DNA from 2 places in the Actinosynnema sp. NPDC059335 genome. Region 1 is predicted to be linked to the other one. Evidence: riboswitches for the same ligand, from Rfam matches in the RefSeq annotation. Region 1 holds a riboswitch; the other holds the start of a gene.

Region 1 (7,108 bases):
GCCGGTGCCCACACCGCCCGGCGTCATCTCGCCGAACAGCATGTTCAGCAGCGCGCCGCCGCCACCCAGCCCGGTGAAGCTGTCGTGCATCGAGTTCACCGCACCTGTCGACGTGGCCGTGGTGGTGTTGGCGAACAACGCGCTCGACGGGACGCCGAACCGCAGTTCCTTGCCCTCCAACGGACGCAGGCCGCTCGCCTCCGCCGCCCAGATCACCGCCAACATCGCGCTCCACAACGCGCCCATCACGCCGAGCAGCACATACCCCTGCCGGCGGTCGCCGACCATCGTGCCGAAGGTGCGGGTGAGCGACACCGGGATGACCAGAATCAGGAAGATCTCGATGAGGTTGGACCAGGCGTTGGGGTTCTCGAACGGGTGGGCGGAGTTGGCGTTGAGCACCCCGCCGCCGTTGGTGCCCAACTCCTTGATCGCCTCCTGGCTCGCCACCGGTGCCGTGGCGACGAGCTGCCCGTCGACGTCCACACCGGACTTCAGGCTCATCACCACGCCGGTGGCGACCAGGACGATCGCGAACATGAACGCCACCGGCAGCAGGACGCGGATCGTGCCGCGGGTCAGGTCGACCCAGAAGTTGCCCAACCGGTCGGTGCGGCTGCGGACGAACCCGCGCACCAGGGCCATCGCCACCGCCAGGCCCACCGCGGCGGAGACGAAGTTCTGCACCGTCAACCCGATCATCTGCACGGTGTGCCCCATGACGGTCTCGGGCACGTAGGACTGCCAGTTCGTGTTGGTCACGAAGCTGACCGCGGTGTTGAACGCCATGCCCGGGGGCACGTTGCCCCGGTCGTAGGCCCACGGCAGCACCGACTGCACCCGCTGGAGCACGTAGAGCAGCACCACGCCGACGAAGGAGAACCCCAGCACGCCCAGCGCGTATGTGCCCCAGCGCTGCTCGGAGTCCGGATCGACGCGCGCGACCTTGTAGACCGCGCGTTCCACCTTGGAATGCTCGGCACCCGTGTAGACGCGGGCCATGTAGTCGCCGAACGGCCGGTACACCACGGCCAGGGCGACGATCAGCAGACCGACCTGGAGCAGACCGGCCACAGTAGAGGACATCAGAATTTCTCCGGACGGACCAGCGCGACGAACAGGTACCCGATCAACAGCAGGGCCAGCACACCGCCGACGGTGTTGGCCATCACCCCGGTGCCGCTCACAACCGCCCCAGACCGCGCACGCCGAGCGCCAGCAGCAGGAACACACCTATGATCAGCAGCACGTAGGCCAGATCGGCCATCTCCGCGCCCCTTCCCGACTCCGAGCGGTCTCGACGGACCGCCATGCCGGAAAGGATGCACCCGGAAGTGGCCGGCCCACGGATGCCTGACGGGTCCCTAACGCCCTCGATCCGGTCCCTTACGCGATGTTGACGACCGGGAGACGCCGGTCTCACCGCAGGTCACGACCGGGTTAACCACGATCGCTGCGGGCGCTGCGCACAGTGACGAGCACGAGGCGGTCGAGCGCCTGTCCCGGCTGGTCGCCCGGTAGCTGCAGCGTTCGGCGTCTTCGGCGACCGACTGGGCCGCGCCAGAATCTGAACCGTGCTCACAGGCGGCTGCCGAACCGGCGTCGTACCGGACTCCGCAGTCACGTACTGCTACCCAGTTGTTCGGATTCAGCACTCCCAGTAATTATTGGCAAGCTCAGTTCGTCCACGCCCGACCTGTGCCGAGCAGGCCGCCCGGTAGCAGGCGCACAGGATCGGCGGGAGAACCCACCCTGAAAGAATCGGAGCGAGGACAAAGGAGTCTGCTCAGATGACCTCACCCCTGTTATCGAGGATCGGTCGCGCTGCCGCCGTGGCGTTCACGGCCATCGCAACCACTTCCACCCTCACCGGCGGCGCGAGCGCCGACCCGGCCGCAGCGGCGGTGCCGTTCAAGGCCGAGCACACTGACCGCTGCCTGAGCAGCCACACCACCGGCCAGTTGGCCTGGCGCAACGCGCTGCCGGTCCCGACGCCCCACCCCGTGACCGCGGTCAAGGTCACCGGTGAGGTCGCGCTGCGCAACGCCACCCCGTGCGCCCCGCCCACCCGAGCCGTCGCGGTGGCCGTGTTCACCGCCTACAACGGCCGCACCGCCGTCGATACCGAGCGCCAGAGCACCACCGGCGCGACCAAGTTCGAGTTCGTGCTCTCCGTGCCGCTCGTCCCGACGCCGACCCCGGTGCCCATCGACCGCGTCACCGTCCAGGTCTGCCACACCGCCATCACCCCCATCCCCGAACCAGGCCCGCTCACCTGCGGCGACATCTCCACCTACCCCATCTCCTGACCCGTGCGGCGGGTGTGGCGGGCGATCCACCCCGTCATACCCGCCACCCGGTCGATGACGGGTGATCACTCATCGCCGTCATCGCCACGGTCATCGTCTCCGTCGTCATCGTCATCGTCGAGGTCGACCGGGGATAGGTCGGCCGGTTGCGGTCACACCCCGACCGTCCTGGAGGCGACGATCGCCCGACTGCGGGCCAGGCGGTGGGTGCGGCGGATCTCCGCCTCCGCACGGCGGCGGCGGTCCTCGGCGCTGTCCGGCACCACGGGCGGGACCGGCCGCGGACGGCCGTCGTGGTCCACGGCCACCAGCACCACGTAGGCCGAGGCCACGTGCACCGCGGGCACCGAGCGGTCCCAACGGTCGGCGGTGACCCGCACCCCGACCTCCATCGAGGTGTTGCCGGTCCAGTTGACCTGGGCGTGCAGGTGCAGCACGTCACCCACGCGCACCGGGACCAGGAACACCATCTCGTCGACCGCGACCGTCACCGACGGGCCCTCGCAGTGCCGCGCCGAGACCACCCCGGCCAGCGAGTCGACCAGCTTCATCAGCACCCCGCCGTGCACGGTGCCCATCAGGTTGGTGTCGTGGTCGTCGGTGATCCGCGAGATCGTCAACCTCGACGCGGCGGTGGGCTTGCCGCTCACCCCAACTCCGCCCGCACCCGCCGGGCCGCGGCAACCAGGGTGCGCAGCGCCGGTTCGACCTCGCGGTAGCCGCGGGTCTTCAGGCCGCAGTCGGGGTTGACCCACAGCCGGTTTCCCGGCAGTACCCGCGCGGCGGCGGCCACCAGCTCGACGACCTCGTCCACGTCGGGTACCCGCGGCGAGTGGATGTCGTACACGCCGGGGCCCACGCCGCGGCTGAAACCGTTGGCCCGCAGGTCTTCCAGGATTTCCATCTTGGACCGTGCGGCCTCGATGGTGGTCACGTCCGCACCCAGGCCGTCGATGGCGTCGATGACCTCGCCGAACTCCGAGTAGCACAGATGCGTGTGTACCTGGGTCTCCGGTGCGGCGCCGGAGGTGGCCAGGCGGAACGCGGCCACCGACCACTCCAGGTAGGCGGGTTGGTCGGCGGCGCGCAGCGGCAGCAGCTCGCGCAGCGCGGGCTCGTCGACCTGCACGATGCGGATGCCGGCGGCCTCCAGGTCGGCGACCTCGTCGCGCAGCGCCAGCGCCACCTGGTCGGCGGTGTCGGCCAGGGGCTGGTCGTCGCGGACGAACGACCACGCCAGGATCGTCACCGGCCCGGTCAGCATGCCCTTGACCGGCCGTTCGGTCAGCGATTGGGCGAAACTCGCCCACGGCACGGTGATCGGTCCGGGGCGGGTGACGTCGCCGTGCAGGATCGGCGGGCGCACGCAGCGCGAGCCGTAGGACTGCACCCAGCCGTGCTCGGTGGTGGCGAAGCCGTCCAGGTGCTCGGCGAAGTACTGCACCATGTCATTGCGCTCGGGCTCGCCGTGCACCAGCACGTCCAGCCCGATGTCCTCCTGAAGCGCGATGACACGGGCGATCTCGGCGCGCATCCGCTCGACGTACTCCGCCTGCGACAGCGCACCCGACCGCAGTTCCGCGCGAGCAGTGCGGATGTCGGCGGTTTGGGGGAACGAGCCGATGGTCGTGGTCGCCAGCGGCGGGAGGTCCAGGCGGTCTTCCTGGGCGGCGGCGCGGTGGGCGTAGGGCGCGCGTTCGCGGTCCTGCGGGCGCAGCGCGGCCAGCCGGGCCCGCACGGCCTCGTCACGGCGGGGGCTCGCGGCGGGCTCGTCGGCCTGGCCGGCCCACGCGCCGGTCACGCCCTCGCGCAGCGCGCGGCCTAGCAGCACGACCTCGCGGACCTTCTGCCTGGCGAACGCCAGCCGCGACCGCACCGCCGGGTCCAGCCCGGTCTCCGCGTCGAGGTCGTAGGGCACGTGCAGCAGCGTCGAGGAAGTCGACACCGCCACCTCGCCTGCCGAACCGAGCAGCGACACCGCCGTGGCCAGCGCCTTCCGCAGGTCGGTGCGCCACACGTTGCGGCCGTCCACCACCCCGGCCACCAGCGTCTTGTCCCGCAGCGCCGGGATGCCCGCGATCCCGTCAACCGCGCCCGCGACCAGGTCCACGCCGATCGCCTCGACGGCCGTGCCCGCCAGCACCGGCAGGGCGGGGCCGAGGCTGCCGTAGTAGCCGGTGACCAGGAGCTTCGGGCGGGCGTTGAGCGAGGCCAGCCGGGTGTAGGCCCGGCCCAGCGCGGCCAGGTCCGTTTCCGCGCGGTCGGCGGCGAAGGCCAGCTCGTCGAGCTGGACCCACACCACGCCCTGCGCCGCCAGCACAACCAGCAGCTCGGCGTAGACGTCCACCAGGTCGTCCAGCCGCGCCAGCGGGTCGGCGCCCTTGGCCAGCAGCAGGAACGTCACCGGGCCCAGCAGCACCGGCCGGGTCTCGATCCCCAGCCGGCGGGCCTGCCGGTAGTCGGCCAGCGGCTTGTCCCCGGCCAGCCGGAACACCGTGTCCGGGCCGATCTCGGGCACCAGGTAGTGGTAGTTGGTGTCGAACCACTTCGTCAGCTCCAGCGGCGGCGCCTGCGCGTCGCCCCGTGCCGCCGCGAAGTAGGAGTCCAGCTCGTGCTCGCGCCGGTAGCGGTCCGGGACCGCGCCGACGAGGAACGCCGTGTCGAGCACCTGGTCGTAGAACGAGAACGTGTTGGACGGGATCGAGTCCAGCCCGGCGTCGCGCAACTCCCGCCACGTTGCCGCGCGCAGGTCGGCAGCGGTGGCGAGCAGGGTGTCCCGGTCGGTCCTCCCCGCCCAGTACGCCTCCACGGCGCGCTTGAGTTCCCGATGGGGACCGATCCTCGGATATCCGAGCACGGTGGCGCCGATACCGCTGGTCACAAGCTCTCTCCTCGCGAGCGTGCGTGAAGTCCGGTCGCTGTCACGGGCACGCTTCGCGGGCGGCACTCGGCCGCGTCCGCGCGAGCCCTCCCGCGAGGCTCCCGGACACCGCGTACCCGGTGGGTGCGCGGACCGGTGGCAGGTCTTCGGACTCACGGGCGTCGAACCCACTCCTACCGGCCGTCGCTTCCCACGCGGAGCGCGCAGTGCTTGGTTGACGGCTTTCGTTCCCGTTCACCGCTGCGGGGCAGTCCCGGATTCGCACCGGGTTCCCTCTTGCCTCGCCTCCGCCGTCACCGACGCGGGCGAACCACCAGCGACGGCAGCGTAGCGCACCGCGGGAACACCGCTCAGAATCCGGGAACCGCCTGGTGCGCATCGGTGATGCGTGAGCGGTGCCCTCCTCGTCCGGGAACGGGCTGCTGTTTGAAGGATGAACCCCGAGAGCGGGCCGGCGCAGCGGACACGTGTCCATGTGGGGGTGGGTTGCGCGGCGATCTACAACATGTAGTGTTCCCGCCGTCGATGGTTCCGACGCCCTCCGAGGGCCGAGGAGGCAAGAGGGAACCCGGTGCGAATCCGGGACTGCCCCGCAGCGGTGAGTGGGAACGACCGCCGTCACGAAGCACTGCGCGTCACGCGTGGGAAGCGACGGCCAGTAGGTCCGGTGTCAGCCGGGTGTCCGCGAGTCCGAAGACCTGCCGTCGGTGCGCGCGCCGGCCGGCGTGCGCGTGTCCGGGGCCTCGTGGGCGGGCCGACACGGATCAGCGTGCCGTCGCGCACGCGCTCTGTGGCACCCCCGCGTGCTCCGGGCCGCTCCAGGCTCGCGAGGAGAGGGCTGTGTCGACCACAACCACGAGCACCACCGCGCAGGTGCGGGTGATCCGCCGCGACGGCAGTGCCTCGGCGTTCGACGCCACCAGGATCGCGGTGGCGATGACCAAGGCGTTCCTGGCCGTGGAGGGCGACGCCGCCGCGTCGTCTTCCCGCCTGCACCCCCTGGTGGAAGACCTGACGGCGCAGGTGGGGGCCGCGCTGCTCAAGCGCGCGCGGCCGGATGTCGCGCTGCACGTCGAGCAGATCCAGGACCAGGTGGAACTGGTGCTGATGCGCGGCGGTCACCACGAGGTGGCCCGTGCCTACGTGCTCTACCGCGAGGAGCACGCCAAGGCCCGCGAGGTCGTGCCCGCCGCATCGGAGTTCCGCGTCAAGGGTCCGGACGGCGAGCTGGTCCTGCTGGACTGGGACCGCGTGGGCGTCGTGGTCGGTGAGGCGTGCGCGGGCCTGGCCGACACCTCGCCGGAGGTCGTGCTGGCCGAGGTGCGGCGCACCGTCTACGACGGCATCACGGTCGACGAGCTGGCCGTGGCGCTGGTGATGGCGGCGCGGACGCTGGTGGAGACCGAGCCGAACTACTCGTTCGTGGCCGCCCGGCTGTTGCTGGACCGGCTGCGCCGCGAGGTGCTGACCCGGCTCGCCGGACGCCCGGTCGAGGCCACCGGCGAGCAGATGTCCTACGTGGACTACTTCCCGGCCTACGTGCGCCTGGGCATCGAGCTGGACCGGCTCGACCCGGAGCTGGCGGACTTCGACGTCGAGCGCCTGGCCGCCGCGATCCACCCGGAGCGGGACACGAAGTTCGACTTCCTGGGGATGCAGACGCTCTACGACCGGTACTTCCTGCACGACCACGGCACCCGTTACGAGCTGCCGCAGGCGTTCTTCATGCGCGTGGCGATGGGCCTGGCCCTGCGCGAGGACGACCGGGAAGCGCGCGCGATCGAGTTCTACGAGCTGCTGTCCTCGTTCGACTTCATGGCCTCGACGCCCACGCTGTTCAACTCCGGCACCACCCGCCCTCAACTCTCGTCGTGCTTCCTGACCACCGTGGACGACGACCTGGACGGCATCTTCCGCG
Region 2 (7,108 bases), on a different contig from region 1:
AGCAGCACGATCGCGCCCAGCGCCAGCATCGACGCCGTGGTGTCGAACCCCCCGGTCAGCACGCCGTCGGCCAGGCCCGCCAGCTCGACGTCGCTCACGTCGTCCCCGTGCTGGCGGATGATCGAGCCGATCAGCCCGTCGCCCGGCGACCGGCGCTCGCGGCGCACGATCTCCTCCATGTAGGACAGCGACTCCGAGATCGCGCCCAACGCCTGCCCCGCGCCGCCGAACAGGTCGAACCGCGCCGCCGCCAGCTCCTGGAACCGGTCGCGGTCCTCGTAGGGCACGCCCAGCAGCTCGCAGATCGTCAGCGACGGGATCGGCAGCGCGAACTCCTTGACCAGGTCGACCGGCCCGTCGACGGCCTCCATGGCGTCCAGCCGCTCGGTCACGATCGCGTCGATGCGCGGCACCAGCCGCGACAGCCGCCGCATGGTGAACTCCGGCGTGAGCAGCTTGCGCAGCCGGGTGTGGTCGGGCGGGTCGGCGAAGCCGAGGCCGCCGGGCGACTGCTCGATGCGCCCGACCGCCGCGCCGAGCCGCGCGTAGTCGTTGCTGAACGCGCCTGTGTCGGACAGCACCTTCCTCGCCTCGTCCTGCCCCGTGACCAACCACACCCGCAAGCCGAACGGCACCGGGATCCGGTGCACCGCGCCGGCCTCCCGCATCCGCTCCAACTCGGCGACCGGCACCACCCCGTCCCGCTTCAACGGGACCAGCGCCCGGTCCGGGAGCAGCGACAACGCCCGCGAACCGATCTTGCCCAGCACCCACCGCGTCGCCGAACGCCGTGCGACCCACGCCACCAAGCCGTCGCGCACGGACGCCAGAGTCGTCATCGAACACCCCTCTTCCCCAGATCGAATCGACCGACGGTAACCGTACGTAGGGGTGAGCAGCATCGCGCTAGAGGCGGATTGACACGACAGGGTCCTTGACAGACGATCGGCAATCGCGCGCGAAACGGGGGAAGCCGGTCGAAATCCGGCGCTGACCCGCAACGGTAGGCCCCTCCCGGGGACGAGCCCGAACACCCGTCGCGCGTGCCACGCTCCTGACACCGTCGAGGTCAACGGGTCGGAGCCCGGGAAGCGGCGAGCACGGCTGTCCGGGGTCCGCTCGCGCCTTGCGCCCCGGAAAGGCAGAACATGTCGTTGAGACGGACCGCCGCCGTCATCGCCGCCGCCGCTGTCACCGCGCTCGCGCTCGCCCCCGCCGCACGGAGCCAGGACGAGGCGCGGGCGGTGCCGACGACGGACGCGAGCGACGCCGCCGCGGGGTGGCTGGCCCGGCAGCTCGTCGACGGCGACCACTTCCTCTACCCCGGCACGACCTCCCCCGACCAGGGCTCGACGTTGGACGCGCTGTTCGCGTTCACCGCCGCCGGGGTGGCCTCCGACAGCGCGGACAAGGCGCTCGCGTGGCTCGCCCGGCCGGAGGTCATCGCCAACTACCTGCACTTCGACGACCCCGCCGAGTCGTTCGCGGGCTCCTACGCGAAGCTGGCGCTGGCCGTCCAGGTCCGCGGCGGCGACCCGTCGGACTTCGGCGGCGAGGACCTGATCGCGGGCCTCACCGCGTTGCAGGCCCCGTCCGGCCGGTTCGTCAACAAGTCGCAGTACGGCGACTTCTCCAACGGGTTCAGCCAGGCGTTCGCGGTGCTCGCCCTGGACCGCGCGCAGGGCGCGCCGCGGGCCGCCGTGGACTACCTCGTCGGTCAGCAGTGCGGGGACGGCGGCTTCCCGCTGATCCTGGAGGCCACGCCCTGCGTGTCGCACGTGGACGCCACGTCCATGGCCGTGCAGGCGCTGGTGGCCGTCGGCGACACCGCCGCGGCCGGCGAGGCCCTCGACTGGCTGGAGGGCGTGCAGCAGCCCGGCGGCGGCTTCCGCGACGAGGGCGCGACCGACGCGGGCAACGCCAACAGCACCGGCCTGGCCGCGCAGGCGTTGCGCGCGGGCGGCCGCACGGCCACCGCGGACCTCGCCGTCCGGTTCCTCACCTCGCTCCAGGTCGGCTGCACGGCCGCCGAGGCCGACCGGGGCGCGATCGCGTTCGACGCGACGGGCTTCCAGCAGACCTCGTCGTTGCGCGCCAGCGCGCAGGGCGTCCTCGGCCTGGTCGGCGTCGGCTTCGGCGACCTGACGGCCGACGGCGGCACGCCGGGCACGCCGGTGCTGGACTGCCCGGCCACCACCACGTCGTCGACCGCGGCCACCACCACGAGCACCGACACCACGACGACCACCGGCACCGACGCGACCACCACCACGACGGACGCCTCCGTCACGGCCACCACCACGACCGCCGCGGTGGTGGCCGTGACGGCCAACCGGGGCAACCTGGCCCGCACCGGCGCGGACGTCGGCCCGGCGCTGTGGGTCGGCGCGCTGCTGCTGGTCGGCGGGGTGCTCACGGTCCTGTTGTCGCGCAAGCGGTACGCGGATGCGCGGAAGTGACCGGCCGGTGGGCGCGAGCGCTGACGGCGGCGGCCGTCGTCGGGCTCGCGATGACGAACGCCCCGCTGACCGCGCAGGCGGCTGACTGCGCGGGCGTCACGGTCGTCGTGGACTTCCGCTCGTTGGGCGGCGGCGTGCAGACCGGGTGCGCGCCCGGTGACCCCGCCACGGGGACGGCCGCGCTCAGCGCCGCCGGATTCGGCTACACGTTCGCCGCCCTCCAGCCGGGGTTCGTGTGCCGGATCAACGGCAAGCCGAGCAGCGACCCGTGCCGGACCACGTCGCCGACCACGGCCTACTGGGGCTACTGGCACGGCCGGCCCGGCGAGTCGTGGGTCTACAGCAGCACGAGCGCGAGCGCGTACGACCCCGCGCCGGGCACCGTCGAGGGCTGGTCGTTCGGCGCGGGCGAGCCGCCGGGCATCGCGCCGCCGGCGCCCGCGCCGAAGCCCGCCCCACCGGCGCCCCCCGCGCCCGACCCTGGGCAGCCCGCGCCGAACCCGGCGCAACCGGGTCAACCCGGCCAACCGAATCAGCCGCAACCGCCCGCGCCGCGGCAGCCCGGCCCGCCGACCGCCGAACCCACGCAGGAGACGACCACCACCACGGCGGAGACGACGACCACGCCGCCTTCCTCCGCCGAGGAAACGACGGTCGGCGGAACTTCGTCGAGTCCGGTCGTGCCGACGGACGGCGCGTCACCGGAAGCAGGAGCCGAGCCGACGCCGGACTCGGGCGGCGCGGTCGGCCTGGTGATCGGGATCGTGGTGGTCGCCGTGTTGGCCGGCCTCGGGGTGTGGACCGCGCGGCGGCGCGCCAGGGCGGCGGAGTGAGCCTGCACCCCGGTGCGTGGTGGCTGTGGGCGTTGTGCCTGGCCGCCGTCGCGGCCCGCACCACCAACCCGCTGCTGCTGGCGCTGGTGATCGCGGTCGCCGGGTACGTCGCCGTGTCGTGCCGCGAGGACACGCCGTGGGCGAGCGCGTACGGGGTGTTCCTCAAGTTCGCCCTGGTGGTGCTCGCCGTCCGGGTGGTGCTGCACGTGCTGCTCGGCGGTGTGGGCGGGCCGACCGTGCTCGTGACGCTGCCCGAGATCCCGCTGCCCGACTGGGCGAAGGGCATCCGGCTGGGTGGTCCGGTGAGCGCCGAGGGTCTCGCTTTCGCGCTGTACCAGGGGCTCCAGCTCGCCACGTTGCTGTGCTGCGTGGGCGCGGCGAACGCGTTGGCCAACGCCAAGCGGCTGCTGCGGTCGCTGCCGGCCGCGTTGTACGAGGTGAGCGTGGCGGTGGTGGTGGCGTTGACGGTCGCGCCGCAGCTCGTGGCCAGCGCGCGGTCGGTGCGCCGGGCGCGGGCGTTGCGGGGTGACGCCGTGCGCGGCGTGAAGGCGATGCGGGTGCTGATGGTGCCGGTGCTGGAGGACGCGTTCGAGCGGTCCCTGGTGCTGGCCGCGGCGATGGACTCGCGCGGCTACGGCCGGGCGGCGGGGCTGCCGCGGCGGACCAGGGTGCTGACGGGCGTGCTGGTGCTGGGCGGCCTGGTCGGGTTGTGCGTCGGCGCGTACGGGCTGCTCGGCGGCGGCACCCCGAACACGGTCGGCACGCCGATGCTGGCGGCCGGGGCGGCGCTGGCCGTCGCGGGCCTGTGGACCGGGTCGCGGCGGGTGCGGCGCAGCCGGTACCGGCCGGACCGGTGGGGGCCGCGGGAGCTGCTGATCGCCGCGTCCGGCCTGCTCGCCGCACTGGCGACGTACCTCGCCCCGGACGGCCTCGGCCGGGCGGCGCTGACCCCGGACACCGTGCCGCTGGTCCCGCCCGAACTGCCGCTGCTGCCCGCGGTCGGCCTGCTGTGCGCGCTCGCGCCCGTTGTCGTCGCCAGGAACAGGATGGGCCAGTGATCCGGTTCGAGAACGTCTCCGTCACCTACCGCGACGCCGCCGCGCCCGCGTTGGCCGGGGTGGACCTGCACGTGCCGGAGGGCGAGCTGTGCCTGGTGGTCGGGCGGACCGGGTCGGGCAAGTCGACGCTGTTGCGCGCGGTCAACGGGCTGGTGCCGCACTTCACCGGCGGCACGCTCACCGGCCGCGTGCTGGTGGACGGCCGCGACACCCGCACGCACCCGCCGCGCGAGCTGGCGGACGTGGTCGGCGTGGTGGCGCAGGACCCGCAGGCCGGGTTCGTCACCGACTCGGTCGAGGAGGAGCTGGCGTACTCGATGGAGTCGCTGGGACTGCCCAACCCGGTGATGCGCAAGCGGGTCGAGGAGACGCTGGACCTGCTCGGGCTGGCCGACCTGCGCCGCCGCCCGCTGGCCGCCCTGTCCGGCGGGCAGCAGCAGCGCGTGGCCGTCGGCGCGGCCCTCACCGCGCACCCGCGGGTGCTGGTCCTGGACGAGCCGACCTCGGCGCTGGACCCCGGCGCGGCGGAGGACGTGCTGGCCGCGGTGCACCGGCTGGTGCACGACCTCGGCATGACCGTGCTGATCGCCGAGCACCGGCTGGAACGGGTCGCGCAGTACGCCGACCGCGTGGTGTGGCTGCCGGGCGGCGGGCTGCCGCCGGTCGCGGGCGACCCCGGTCCGGTCCTGGCGGACGCCCCGGTCGCGCCGCCCGTGGTGCGGCTGGGCCGGCTCGCCGGGTGGGACCCGGTGCCGGTGTCCATCCGGGACGCGCGGCGCAGGGCCGGTCCCTTGCGCGACCGCCTCGCCACGCCACCCGCATCCACTCCACCCGCGCGCACGTCGTCCACGCCCGCGCCACCTACATCCGCGCCACCCGCGCCCGCGCCCACATCCGCGTCGTCCACGTCGTCGCCACCCACGCCCACATCCGCGTCGTCCGCGCCTGCACGGCTCGCGCCGGCGTCGTCCACGTCGTCACCGGCAGCGGGCCTGGTGCGGGTTCGGGACCTGCGGGTCCGCTACTCCGCCGTGGACGCGCTGCGCGGCGTGTCGCTGGACGTCGGCGCGGGTGAGCGGGTCGCGGTGATGGGCCGCAACGGGTCCGGCAAGTCCAGCCTGCTGTGGGCCGTGCAGGGCACCGGCAAGCGGTCCGGCGGCGAGGTGGCGGTGGAGGACGTGGACCCGGCGACGCTGAAGCCCGGACCGCGGCGGCGCGCCGTCGGCCTGGTGCCGCAGCAGCCCGGCGACCTGCTGTACCTGCACACGGTCGGCGGCGAGTGCGCGCAGGCCGACCGCGAGTCCGGCCGGTCCCCGGGCACGTGCCGCGAGTTCCTGGACCGGCTCGCGCCGGGCATCCCGGACGACCGCCACCCGCGCGACCTGTCCGAGGGGCAGCGGCTCGCGCTGGTGCTGGCGGTGGCGCTCACCCCGTCGCCGCGCGCCGTGCTGCTGGACGAGCCGACCCGGGGCCTGGACTACCCGGCGAAGACGCGGCTGGCCGAGGCGTTGCGGGACCTCGCCGACGACGGGCACGCGGTCGTGCTGGCAACCCACGACGTGGAGTTCGTGGCCGAGTACGCGACCCGCGTGGTGGTGCTCGCCGAGGGCGAGGTGGTGGCCGACGGGCCGACCGCCGAGGTGGTCACCGCGTCGCCGGTGTTCTCGCCGCAGGTGGCGAAGGTGCTCGCACCGCAGCAGTGGCTGACCGTGGCGGACGTGCGCGCGGCCCTGGCGGCCCGGTGAACGGCGCGCCCGTCCGGATCCGGTCCCGCGCCGCCGTCGCCCTGGGCGTGGCCGCCGCGATCAGCGTCGTCGCGTTCGGGTGGCCGCTGCTGGTGTCCGCGGACGCCGTGATCGCCCAAGGCGCGACCGCGCCGTGGGTGTTCGCCCTGCTGCTGCCGCTCGTGCTGGCGGTCGTGCTGGCCGAGATCAGCGAGGGCGGCCTGGACGCGAAGGCCGTGGCGATGCTGGGCGTGCTGTCCGCGCTGGGCGCGGCGATCCGGCCCCTCGGGGCGGGCACGGCGGGTGTCGAGACGGTGTTCTTCCTGCTCGTGCTGGGCGGCCGGGTCTTCGGGCCCGGTTTCGGGTTCGTGCTGGGCAACACGATGCTGTTCGCGTCGGCCCTGCTCACCGGCGGCGTCGGGCCGTGGCTGCCCTACCAGATGCTCGCCGCGGCGTGGGTGGCGCTCGGCGCGGGGCTGCTGCCGCCCGCCCGCGGCAAGGCCGAGTTGGCGCTGCTGGGCGGGTACAGCGCCGTCGCCTCGCTGGTGTACGGGCTGCTGCTGAACCTGTCGTTCTGGCCGTTCGCGCTGGGCGCGGGCAGCACGTCGCTGTCGTTCCAGCCGGGCGCGCCGATCCTGGACAACCTGGTCCGCGTGGTGGCGTTCAGCCTCGCCACCTCGCTCGGCTGGGACGTCGGCCGCGCGATCACCACCACGATCCTGGTCCTGGTGACCGGCCCGGTGCTGCTGCGGACGCTGCGCCGGGCCGCGCGCCGCGCCTCGTTCGGCGACCCCGCGCTCACGCCGGGAGCCGCGCCGCCACCTCCGCCACCGCGTCCAGCGCCGCCGATGTGAGGTGGCCCGTGGCGACCTCGGCCTCGGCCACCGCCACCGTCGTGCGGTCGAGGTCCGAGCCGTAGTTCGCGCCGGTGAACGCGATGTCGGCCAGACCGACCTCGGCCGCGCCCAACGCCCGCACGTCACCGGTGCCGGGCGCGTCCACGACGTCCCGGAACGCCCGCGCCTCGCCGCCCG

Evidence for each region. Region 1 has a riboswitch for cobalamin ahead of ACFXGA_RS00975 (ribonucleotide reductase N-terminal alpha domain-containing protein). Riboswitches for the same ligand answer to the same signal wherever they lie in the genome.
Region 2: another riboswitch for cobalamin. It lies ahead of ACFXGA_RS34945 (prenyltransferase/squalene oxidase repeat-containing protein); the one in region 1 lies ahead of ACFXGA_RS00975 (ribonucleotide reductase N-terminal alpha domain-containing protein).

What each region holds. Positions count from the first base shown of each region.
Region 1 is NZ_JBHYXZ010000002.1:59,687-66,794, forward strand. It holds gene kdpA (potassium-transporting ATPase subunit KdpA) at 1-1,086, opposite strand, end outside; gene kdpF (K(+)-transporting ATPase subunit F) at 1,086-1,187, opposite strand; gene ACFXGA_RS00955 (hypothetical protein) at 1,184-1,312, opposite strand; gene ACFXGA_RS00960 (hypothetical protein) at 1,791-2,309, shown strand; gene ACFXGA_RS00965 (acyl-CoA thioesterase) at 2,462-2,959, opposite strand; gene metE (5-methyltetrahydropteroyltriglutamate--homocysteine S-methyltransferase) at 2,956-5,190, opposite strand; cobalamin riboswitch at 5,310-5,520, opposite strand; cobalamin riboswitch at 5,700-5,911, shown strand; partial or broken gene ACFXGA_RS00975 (ribonucleotide reductase N-terminal alpha domain-containing protein) at 6,031-7,108, shown strand, end outside.
Region 2 is NZ_JBHYXZ010000179.1:492-7,599, forward strand. It holds gene ACFXGA_RS34940 (cytochrome P450) at 1-839, opposite strand, end outside; cobalamin riboswitch at 933-1,057, shown strand; gene ACFXGA_RS34945 (prenyltransferase/squalene oxidase repeat-containing protein) at 1,149-2,459, shown strand; gene ACFXGA_RS34950 (hypothetical protein) at 2,456-3,292, shown strand; gene ACFXGA_RS34955 (energy-coupling factor transporter transmembrane component T) at 3,289-4,350, shown strand; gene ACFXGA_RS34960 (ABC transporter ATP-binding protein) at 4,347-6,095, shown strand; gene ACFXGA_RS34965 (ECF transporter S component) at 6,092-6,928, shown strand; gene ACFXGA_RS34970 (hypothetical protein) at 6,873-7,108, opposite strand, start outside.